DNA from 2 places in the Streptomyces coerulescens genome. Region 1 is predicted to be linked to the other one. Evidence: riboswitches for the same ligand, from Rfam matches in the RefSeq annotation. Region 1 holds a riboswitch; the other holds the start of a gene.
The links. Region 1 has a riboswitch for S-adenosylmethionine ahead of ACFPQ9_RS11975 (aminotransferase class V-fold PLP-dependent enzyme). Riboswitches for the same ligand answer to the same signal wherever they lie in the genome.
Positions count from the first base shown of each region.

Region 2: it holds a riboswitch for S-adenosylmethionine, as region 1 does, so the genes downstream of both, thrC (threonine synthase) here and ACFPQ9_RS11975 (aminotransferase class V-fold PLP-dependent enzyme) in region 1, are expected to answer to the same signal.

Region 1 is NZ_JBHSKM010000007.1:7,754-12,955, reverse strand. Features, by position in the region: gene ACFPQ9_RS11990 (response regulator transcription factor) at 1-5, shown strand, start outside; gene ACFPQ9_RS11985 (SLC13 family permease) at 63-1,475, shown strand; gene ACFPQ9_RS11980 (glycerate kinase) at 1,591-2,778, shown strand; gene ACFPQ9_RS11975 (aminotransferase class V-fold PLP-dependent enzyme) at 2,733-4,100, opposite strand; SAM riboswitch class IV at 4,246-4,362, opposite strand; gene trpD (anthranilate phosphoribosyltransferase) at 4,438-5,202, opposite strand, start outside.
Region 2 is NZ_JBHSKM010000023.1:13,165-18,366, forward strand. Features, by position in the region: gene groL (chaperonin GroEL) at 1-483, opposite strand, end outside; gene ACFPQ9_RS28850 (cold-shock protein) at 881-1,087, opposite strand; gene ACFPQ9_RS28855 (MoaD/ThiS family protein) at 1,530-1,805, opposite strand; gene thrC (threonine synthase) at 1,889-3,175, opposite strand; SAM riboswitch class I at 3,194-3,348, opposite strand; gene ACFPQ9_RS28865 (glucosyl-3-phosphoglycerate synthase) at 3,506-4,477, shown strand; gene ACFPQ9_RS28870 (alpha,alpha-trehalose-phosphate synthase (UDP-forming)) at 4,573-5,202, shown strand, end outside.

The DNA.
Region 1 (5,202 bases):
CGTGAAGTCCCCTTCATGTACCGCTCATCGAGGGCTCACGGCTCAGGTGAACCCTCGATGACGTGACCCTGAACCTCCGTCTCCTCGCGACCCTGTGCGGGGCGCTGTCGCTGTGCGCGCTGCTCGCGGTGCCCGGCAACTTCACGGGGCTCGGCGGCGACGCCCGCCTCACCCTCGCCGTGTTCGCCCTGGCGACCTGTGCCTGGATCGCCACGCCCGTCGACACATACATCGCGCTCGGCGCCGGGCTGGCGCTCACGGTGACCGGGGTGATCAGCAGCGACACGCTCTTCGGCACCCTCGGCGACTCCACGGTGTGGCTGCTGATCTGCGCCTTCGTGCTGGCGGCGGCGGTGACCCGGACGGGGCTCTCGGGCCGGGCGGCGGCGTTCCTGGTCGGCGGGGCGCGCACGGTGCGGCAGTTGGTGCATCTGACCACCGCCGCGCTGGTCGTCACGGCGTTCGCGGTGCCGGCCACCTCGGGGCGCGCGGCCCTCGCGCTGCCGGTGTTCCTGGCGCTGGCGAAGGCGCTGGCCGATCGACGCCGACTGGTCGTGATGCTGGCGCTGCTGTTCCCGACCGTGATCCTGCTGTCGGCGGTGGCGACCCTGATCGGGGCGGGCGCGCATCTGATCACCGTGTCGGTGCTGTGGCAGGCCACGGGTGACCGGATCGGCTTCACCGAGTGGCTGCTGCTGGGTCTGCCGCTCGCCGTGGCGTCCTCCCATCTGGCCGCCGAGGCCGTACTCCTGACCACGACCCGGCGGGCGGATCGCAAAGGGGCGGTGCGCATCACCGCCGCCGAGATCCAGGAGCACAGCGAGCGCCCGGTCGCCGGGCCCTGGTCGCAGGCCGAGAAGCGGTGCGCGCTGCTGCTGGGGACGGTGGTGCTGCTGTGGTGCAGCGAGCCGTTGCACCGGGTGCCGCCCGCGGTCGTGGCGCTGATCGGCGCGGTGGTGGCGGCCTCGCCGGCGCTCGGGACGGTGCGTCTGAAGGATGCGCTGGGGACTGTGCCCTGGGCGCTGCTGCTGTTCATGGCGGCGACGATGGCGATGGGGGTGGCGCTGGCCGATTCCGGGGCGGCGAAGTGGCTGGTGGCGGGGCTTCCGGTGGGCGTCAGTCCGCTGCTGTTCCTGGGCGTGGTGATCGCGGTCAGTACGGCGGCCCATCTGGTCCTTCAGTCGCGGTCCGCCCGATCGTCGGTGCTGGTGCCGTTGGTGGTCGCGGCGGCTGTGGGGGCCGGGGTGAATCCGGTGGCTGCGGCGCTTGCGTCGACTGCGGCGGCGGGGTTCTGCCATACGCTGCCGGCTTCCGCGAAGCCGGTGACTCTCTTTTCCGACCTTCCCGGGACGCCGACTTATACCCCGCGTGATCTGTTGCGGCTGTCTGCCGTCTTGGCTCCGCTGACTGCCGGGTTGGTTCTGCTGTTCGCCGTTGTGGTGTGGCCGGTGCTGGGTGTGCCGGTGACGAGATGAGAGTGCCGCGATCGGTTGTCGGTTGTCTGCTGCGCCGTCGTGGCTGGTCGCGCAGTTCCCCGCGCCCCCGAGAAAGAGGGCGTTGCAGTTCTCTGACCTGGTTAGGAGCCCTCTGATGTTGAGCCGCGTCGTCGTCGCCCCCAGTGGATTCAAGGAGTCGCTGTCCGCCCAAGCCGCTGCCGATGCCATCGCTGACGGTGTGCGGCGGGTGTTGCCGGAGGCTCTCATCGACGTGATTCCGTTGGTGGACGGGGGCGAGGGCACTGCTGCCACCCTGGCCGCCGTGACCGGTGGGCGGCTCGTCGCGCTGCCCGCCACCGGCCCCGTCGGCGAACCGGTCGGCACCCACTTCGCGCTGCTTCGCTCCCGGGACACGGCGGTCGTGGAGATGGCGGCGGTGGCCGGGCTGTCCCTCGTGCCCCGCGCCCTGCGCGATCCGGGGGCAACGACGACGTACGGCGTCGGCGAGCTGATCCGCGCCGCGCTCGACACGGGCGTACAGCGGATCCTGGTCGGCTGCGGTGACTCGGGTACGTCCGACGGGGGCGCGGGAGCCCTCCAGGCGCTCGGCGCGCGGCTGCTGGACGCCGATGGGTTTGAACTTCCGTATGGTGGGCGGGAGTTGACGCGACTCGCTCGCATCGATCCGGCCGGCCTGGACCCGCGGCTGCGGGACGTCGAGCTGCTGGTCGCCTGCAACCCGTACAACATTCTTTGCGGTGAGCGCGGCGTGGCCCGTGTCTTCGGTCCGCAGAAGGGGGCGACGTCCGCGCAGGTGGAGGAGCTGTCGGCGGGGCTGGAGAACTGGGCGGACGCCCTGACCCGCGATCTGGGGTGCGCCGACCTGCGCCACGGCCCCGGCACCGGGGCCTCCGGTGGGCTGGGCGCCGGGCTCGCCGCGCTGGGCGCCCGCCTGCTCCCCCGTTTCGATGTGCTCCTGGACCATCTGGACCTGGACGCCCGTCTGGCACGCGCCGACCTGGTCGTCACCGCCGAGGGCGCCCTGGACCGCCAGACACCCCACGGCAAGGTCCCGGCCGAGGTGGCCCGCCGGGCCAAGCTGTACGGCCGCCCGGTGCTGGCGCTCGCGGGCACGCTGGGCGAGGGCGCGCACGACGTGCCCGGCGTCGACGCGTTCAGCGGCATCCTGCCCGCGCCGATGGCCCTGGCGGAGGCCCTGGTGCGGGCCTCCGAACTGCTCACGGACGCCACCGAACGCGCCCTGCGGATGATCCTGCTGGGCGCCCGGCTACCGGCTCACGCGGAGGTGTCCGGCACGCAACGGCCGTCCTCGGTGCGGTAGTTCCACTTCGCGCCGTCCGTCACGAGCTCCTTGACGGCGTTCACGAACCGCTCGACGTGCTCGTCCGGCGTCCCGGCGCCGAAGCTGACGCGGATGGCGTTGAGGGACTTCTCGCCGGGAGCCGCCTCCGGGGCACCGCACTCGCCCTGGGCCTGCGGGTCGCTGCCGAGGAGTGTGCGGACCAGCGGGTGGGCGCAGAACAGGCCGTCGCGGACGCCGATGCCGTACTCGGCGGAGAGGGCGGCGGCGAAGTGGGAGCTGTTCCAGCCCGCGACGACGAAGGAGATCACGCCGACGCGCGGGGCGTCGTCGCCGAAGAGGGAGAGGATCCGCACCTCGGGCACCTCGGCGAGGCCGGACCTGACCTTCTCGATCAGGTACTGCTCACGGGCCACGAGCTCGTCGAAGCCGGCCTCGGTGAGGGCCTTGCAGGCGGAGGCGATGGAGTAGGCGCCGATGACGTTCGGGGAGCCCGCCTCGTGCCGGGCGGCGCTGTCGTGCCACTCGACGTCGACGCCGCCGTCCTCGCGCCGGGTCACCTTGCGGCTGGCGCCGCCGCCCGCGAGGTACGGCTCCGCCGCGCGCAGCCAGTCGGCGCGGCCGGCCAGCACACCGGAGCCGAAGGGGGCATACAGCTTGTGGCCGGAGAAGGCGACCCAGTCGACGTCCAGGTCACGGATGCCGACCGCGTGGTGCGGGGCCAACTGGGCGGCGTCCAGGACGATCCGTGCGCCGTGGGCGTGCGCGGCGGCGGCCAGTTCCCGCACCGGCCACAGCTCGCCGGTGACGTTCGAGGCGCCGGTGACGCAGACCAGGGCCGGGCCGTAGGGGTCACGGTCGGCGAGAGCGCGCTCCAGGGTCTCGACGGCCTGGCGGGCGGTGCGGGGCGCGTCGAGGTAGGTGACGCCGGCGTCACGCCAGGGCAGCAGGGAGGCGTGGTGCTCGGTCTCGAACACGAAGACCTGGCAGTCGGCCGGGAGGGCGGCGGCCAGGAGGTTCAGCGAGTCGGTGGTGGACCGGGTGAACACGACCTGGTCGTCGTCCCGGCAGTCGAGGAATTCGGCGACCGTGCGGCGGGCGTTCTCGAACAGGTCGGTGGAGAGCTGGGAGAGGTAGCCGGCTCCGCGGTGGACGCTGCCGTAGTACGGCGCGTAGGCGGCCACGTCGTCCCAGACGCGCTGGAGGGCGGGGGCGCTGGCGGCGTAGTCGAGCGCGGCGTAGGTGACCTCGCCGCCTGTGACGAGCGGGACGGTGACATCCCGCCCCAGAACGGGCAGCGGAGCACAAATGGACTGAACGGCGGCAGCGGTGGCGACAGACATGGCGAACTCCCGTGAGAGGCATGCGCGTTGAGGGCATGCGAAGAAAGAGAAGGAAGGTGCGCGGAGGCGGGGCTCAGCGGCCCTATCGCATTCGCTTGCTCACGGAAGACTCCCTCGAACGACCAGGACCCCTGGTGTCGAGAGGGGCCCGCGCTTGCCGTAGACCTCGCTGCCTACGGCCTGGTCTTCACCCGGGGCACCCCGCCACGGACGGAGGGTTGCCGGACAGTCGGCCGGGGCCTCATGACTGTCACTCATGACCTGGTACAGGAACGTACGTGAAATGATCGTCGTCCCGCAACCCGTGTCCGGATCGCGGGACGACATCCCCTGCGGCCTAGCTGTTGCTGGCGGCGACCCACCGCTCCAGCGTCCGCTTCGCGGACCCCGAATCGATCGACTCCGCCGCCTTCGCCATGCCGGCCCGGATCTGCTCCGTCAGCGGCCCGTCGCCGGGCTCAAGCGCCACCAGCGCCGCGGCCGAGTTCAGCAGTACGGCGTCGCGCACCGGGCCCGTCTCGCCGTCCAGCAGGCGCCGGGCGACCTCGGCGTTGTAGGACGCGTCGGCGCCGCGCAGCGCCTCCACGGGCACCAGCTCGATGCCGACGTCGCGCGGGTCGAAGGCCTCCTCGGTCACCTTGCCGTCGCGCACGACCCACACCCGCGAGGTGGCGGTGGTCGTCAGCTCGTCGAGGCCGTCGTCGCCGCGGAACACCAGCGAGGAGTTGCCGCGCTCGGCGAAGACGCCCGCGACGATCGGCGCCATGCGCGGGTCGGCGACGCCGACCGCCTGGGCCCGCACCTTCGCCGGGTTGGTCAGCGGACCGAGCACGTTGAAGGTGGTCCGGATGCCCAACTGCCCGCGCGCCGCGGCCACATGGCGCAGCGAGGGATGGAACTTCACCGCGAAGCAGAAGGTGATCCCGGCCTCCTCGGCGACCTGCGCGACCCGCCCGACGGGCAGCTCCAGATTGACGCCGAGCTTCTCCAGTACGTCCGAGGCGCCCGACGCCGACGAGGCGGCGCGGTTGCCGTGCTTGACGACCTTCGCGCCGGTGCCGGCGATGACGATCGCCGACATGGTGGAGATGTTGACGGTCTT
Region 2 (5,202 bases), on a different contig from region 1:
GGCGATGAGCTCGCCGATCTGGGTGTCGGCGGCGGAGATGGAGGCCGTGGAGGCGATCTGCTCCTTGGTCTCGACGTCCTTCGCCTGCTCAAGGAGGGCGGCGGAGACGGCCTCGACGGCACGCTCGATACCGCGCTTGAGGGCCATCGGGTTGGCGCCGGCGGCTACGTTGCGCAGGCCCTCCTTGACCAGGGCCTGGGCGAGAACGGTCGCGGTGGTCGTACCGTCACCGGCGACGTCGTCCGTCTTCTTGGCGACTTCCTTGACCAGCTCGGCGCCGATCTTCTCGTACGGGTCCTCGAGCTCGATCTCCTTGGCGATGGAGACACCATCGTTGGTGATCGTGGGGGCGCCCCACTTCTTCTCGAGGACGACGTTGCGGCCCTTGGGGCCGAGCGTGACCTTCACGGCGTCCGCGAGCTGGTTCATGCCGCGCTCGAGGCCGCGCCGCGCCTCCTCGTCGAACGCGATGATCTTGGCCATGTGAAGTGGTCCCTCCAGGACTGGGGGTGATTCCTTCGGACCGCGCCCGCGCCCGCGACGGACGGCTCGCATGCCTTGCGGTTCCTTGCCCCACTCGGCTTGCGGGCCTCACCGACCCGGTCCTTCGTTGTCACTCTCACCTTCAGAGTGCTAACGCAATGATTAGCACTCGACCCATGAGAGTGCAAGGCGCCCTCGCGAAGCGGGCGCTCGTTGAGGGGTGGTGGTCGGGTGGCGGGTGGCGGGTGGGAGCAAGCGGCTCTCGGGGATCGGGGCTCCGGGTCAGCAGTGGGCGAACAGGCCCCGAACAGCGTCCGAACACGGCGAAGGACCCGCACCCCGAGGAGGTGCGGGCCCTTCGAAGAAGTACGTCGCTGCTGTTAGTCGACGCGTTGCTTCAGCCGGTCGCCAGACGGACCATGTCCGCCTGCGGCCCCTTCTGACCCTGCGAGATCTCGAAATCGACCCGCTGGCCCTCTTCCAGGGTGCGGTACCCGTCCATCTGGATCGCGCTGTAGTGGACGAAAACATCCGCACCACCGTCGACCGCGATGAAGCCGTACCCCTTCTCCGCGTTGAACCACTTGACGGTGCCCTGAGCCATGCCTAACTCCCCTATTACTGGCCCTTGCACAGATCCACACTTCGCGGATCCGGGTCAGACCTCACCCCCCATCGGTCGGGGGCGTGCGCCGGAACGCGTCGACCGCGGCTGAATGTATCTGCCCAACTGCCGTCTGCAACAGGTCAATCGGACGAGAAATCCGGGCACGACCGGTCGGGAATGTGGGGACAATTCCGCTGACTTCAGGTCAAGTCGGACCCGGCATACGGAACAAAAGCCGCAAAAAACCCGCACACTTTGGCTACTTCTTGTCGGGCGTACGGCAGAAATCAAGGGCAACCGACTCGGAGATCGGCGGCACGTTCCCCAACTGTACCTCGCTCAACCACACAGAATTGCCCCCTCCGCTTCTCTCACGGAGGGGGCAATTCGGTGAACTCTCAGTAACTCGGGTTACCGAAGGTAATGATCGGTCATTCGGTCAGCCGCCGGCGACGGCCGGGATGATGGAAACACCCGCGCCGTCCGGGGTCGCGGTCTCCAGGCCCTGCTCGAAACGCACGTCGTCGTCATTGACGTAGACATTGACGAACCGACGCAGCTTGCCCTGGTCGTCCAGCACCCGGGCGGCGATCCCGGTGTGGTTCTTCTCCAGATCGGAGATGACCTCGGCGAGGGTGCCACCCTCGGCACTCACTTCGGCCTGGCCACCCGTGTAGGTGCGCAGGATGGTGGGGATGCGAACGGTCACGCTCACGATGAAACCTCCGGTAGGGGAACGAACCTAGGGGCGCGGGGAACTGCGCGACCAGCCCCCACCGGCCCGCAGACGAAAAACGGCTATGCGAGACCGGCCTCGCGGAACGAGTCCAGGTTGGGACGAATCGTCGCAGTGAGCCCGGTGCCGGCCACCGCATCCAGCGTCTTGAGGCCGTCTCCGGTGTTCAGTACGACCGTGGTCTTGGCGGGGTCCAGCACGCCGTTCTCGATCAGCTTCTTCGCCACGCCCACGGTCACACCGCCGGCGGTCTCCGCGAAGATGCCCTCGGTCCGGGCGAGGATCTTGATGGCGTCGACGACCTGCTCGTCCGTCACATCCTCCACGAACCCACCGGTGCGGCGCGCGATGTCGAGGACGTACGGCCCGTCGGCCGGGTTGCCGATGGCCAGCGACTTGGCGATGGTGTTCGGCTTCTGCGGGCGGACCACGTCGTGCCCGGCCTTGAAGGCCGTCGACACCGGCGAGCAGCCCTCGGCCTGCGCACCGAAGATCTTGTACGGCTTGTCCTCGACGAGCCCGAGCTTGATCAGCTCCTGGAGCCCCTTGTCGATCTTCGTGAGCTGCGAGCCGGACGCGATCGGGACGACCAGCTGGTCGGGGAGCTGCCAGCCGAGCTGCTCGCAGATCTCGTACGCCAGGGTCTTGGAGCCCTCGGCGTAGTAGGGCCGCAGGTTGACGTTGACGAAGCCCCAGCCCTCGCCGGCCGGGTCGCCGATCAGCTCGGAGCAGAAGCGGTTCACGTCGTCGTAGTTGCCCTCGATGCCGACCAGCTCGCCGCCGTAGATCGCGGCCATGACGATCTTGCCCTGCTCCAGGTCGTGCGGGATGAACACGCACGAGCGGAAGCCGGCACGGGCGGCCGCGGCACCCACAGCGCCGGCCAGGTTGCCGGTGGAGGAGCAGGAGAGCGTGGTGAAGCCGAAGGCGCGGGCGGCCTCCAGGGCCTGGGCGACGACACGGTCCTTGAAGGAGTGCGTCGGGTTGCCGGAGTCGTCCTTGATGAACAGCTTGCCGGCGTCGACGCCCAGCTCACGCGCGAGGTTGTCGGCCTTGACGAGCTGGGTCCAGCCGGGGTTGATGTTCGGCTTGGTGGCCACGTCGGCGGGGACGGGCAGGAGCGGCGCGTAGCGCCAGATGTTCGCGGGGCCCGCTTCGATCCGCTTGCGGAGCTCCTCGGCGTCGTAGGCCGAGAAGTCGTAGGCGATCTCCAGCGGGCCGAAACACTCCTCGCACGCGAAGACCGGGCCGAGCGGTACCCGGTGACCGCACTCGCGGCAGGAGAGCGCCGCGGCGGGGCCGAGGTCTACGGTGGATTCAGTGGTGCTTGCAACAGTCTGCGCAGCCATGTGAGGCGAGGCCCTTTCTCCTCATCTTCCTCACGACGCATCTCGCCGTGAGACGGATTTGGCACCTTCCCTAGCCGGGAGCCTCGCGGAACGATCAACACTGATCTACGAGACCGGCTGGAGGGTTGCCGGGGCTTCATCGGGCCGTATCCCTCTGCCCCTCTGGATGAGCGGTATGCGGTTGTTGTGCGGTTGTGGACGACGGTTGACCCCGGACATGCGATGGTCATCCGCGTTGTTCAAGACTGTAACCGAACGCCAGGACAGTTGAGATAGCCGTCCGAACCGCGAGATGGATCACAGCGTCCCGACAGTGAGGAGCCGCCGACCGTGCTGGAAGAAGTCGAGCGCTGGCTGAGCAGCCGCTCCTGGTCCGTTGCCGACCGCCCGCTGCATCACATCCTGGCCGCCAAACAGCGCACGGGCCAGTCGGTGTCCGTCGTGCTGCCCGCGCTCAACGAGGAGGAGACGGTCGGCGAGATCGTCTCCGTCATCGCCCATGACCTCGTCCGGCAGGTCCCGCTGGTCGACGAGATCGTCGTCGTCGACTCCGGCTCCACCGACCGCACCTCCGAGGTGGCCGCCGCGGCGGGCGCCCGGGTGGTGCACCGGGACGCGATCCTGCCGCGCATCCCGGCCGTGCCCGGCAAGGGCGAGGTCCTGTGGCGCTCCCTGCTCGTGACCTCCGGCGACATCGTCTGCTTCATCGACGCCGACCTGCGGGAGTTCTCCTCCGACTTCGTCTCCGGGATCGTCGGCCCGCTGCTCACCGACCCCGGCGTGGACCTGGTCAAGGCGATGTACGACCGCCCGCTGGGCACCGAGCTGGATTCGCCCGCCTCCGGCAGGACCGCCGGACAGGGCGGCCGGGTCACCGAGCTGATGGCGCGCCCGCTGCTGAACATGCACTGGCCGCAGCTGGCCGGCTTCGTGCAGCCGCTGGGCGGCGAGTACGCGGCCCGCCGCGGTTTGCTGGAACAGCTCCCGTTCCCCGTCGGCTACGGCGTCGAGCTGGGCATGCTGGTCGACGCGCTGCATCTGGTGGGGCTGGACGCGCTGGCCCAGGTGGACGTCGGCGTGCGCAAGCACCGGCACCAGGACGGGCAGGCGCTCGGCCGGATGTCCGCCGCGATCTACCGCACGGCACAGCTGCGGCTGGCCCGCGGGCATCTGGTGCGGCCTTCGCTGACCCAGTTCGAGCGCGGCGAGGACGGTTTCGAGCCGCGTACGTACTCCGTGGACACCGAGGAACGGCCGCCGATGGTGGAGATCGCCGAGTACGCGACGCGGAAGGTCGCGTAAACGCCGGAAACCGGCCGTATACAGGGCGTACAACAGGCCCCCACTGAGCGGAACCGTACGTTTGAGCGTTTCCGGGGAGGGCTAGGTTGAGGCTTATGGCTTCCACGCAGGATGCGCCGGGTGCGCACGGTGCTGCCAAGGTGCTGGTCGCGTCGAACCGCGGCCCGGTCTCGTACGAGGTGGGCGACGACGGCTCGCTGAACTCCAAGCGCGGCGGCGGCGGAGTGGTCTCCGGGCTGTCGGCGATCGGGCCGGACGCGGGCGCCCTGTGGGTGTGCTCGGCGCTGTCCGACGGCGACCGCGAGGCGGTACGGCGCGGGGTCGGCGAGGAGGGTGTGCGCATGCTGCCCATCCCGGCCGATGTGCACGCGGACGCGTACAACGGCATCGCGAACTCCGTGCTGTGGTTCGTCCACCACATGCTCTACCAGACGCCGCTGGAGCCGGTCTTCGACGCGGAGTTCCGCCGGCGGTGGGCGTCCTACGAGGCGTACAACCGCGCCTTCGCCGAGGCGCTGGCCGGGCAGGCGGCGCCGGGGGCGGCGGTGCTGGTGCAGGACTATCACCTGACGCTGGTGCCGGGGATGCTGCGTGAGCTGCGCCCCGACCTGAGGATCGGCCACTTCTCACACACGCCGTGGGCGCCGCCGGAGTACTTCCGGATGCTGCCCGACGACATCGCCGAGCAGGTGCTGCGCGGGATGCTGGGCGCGGACCGGCTGGGG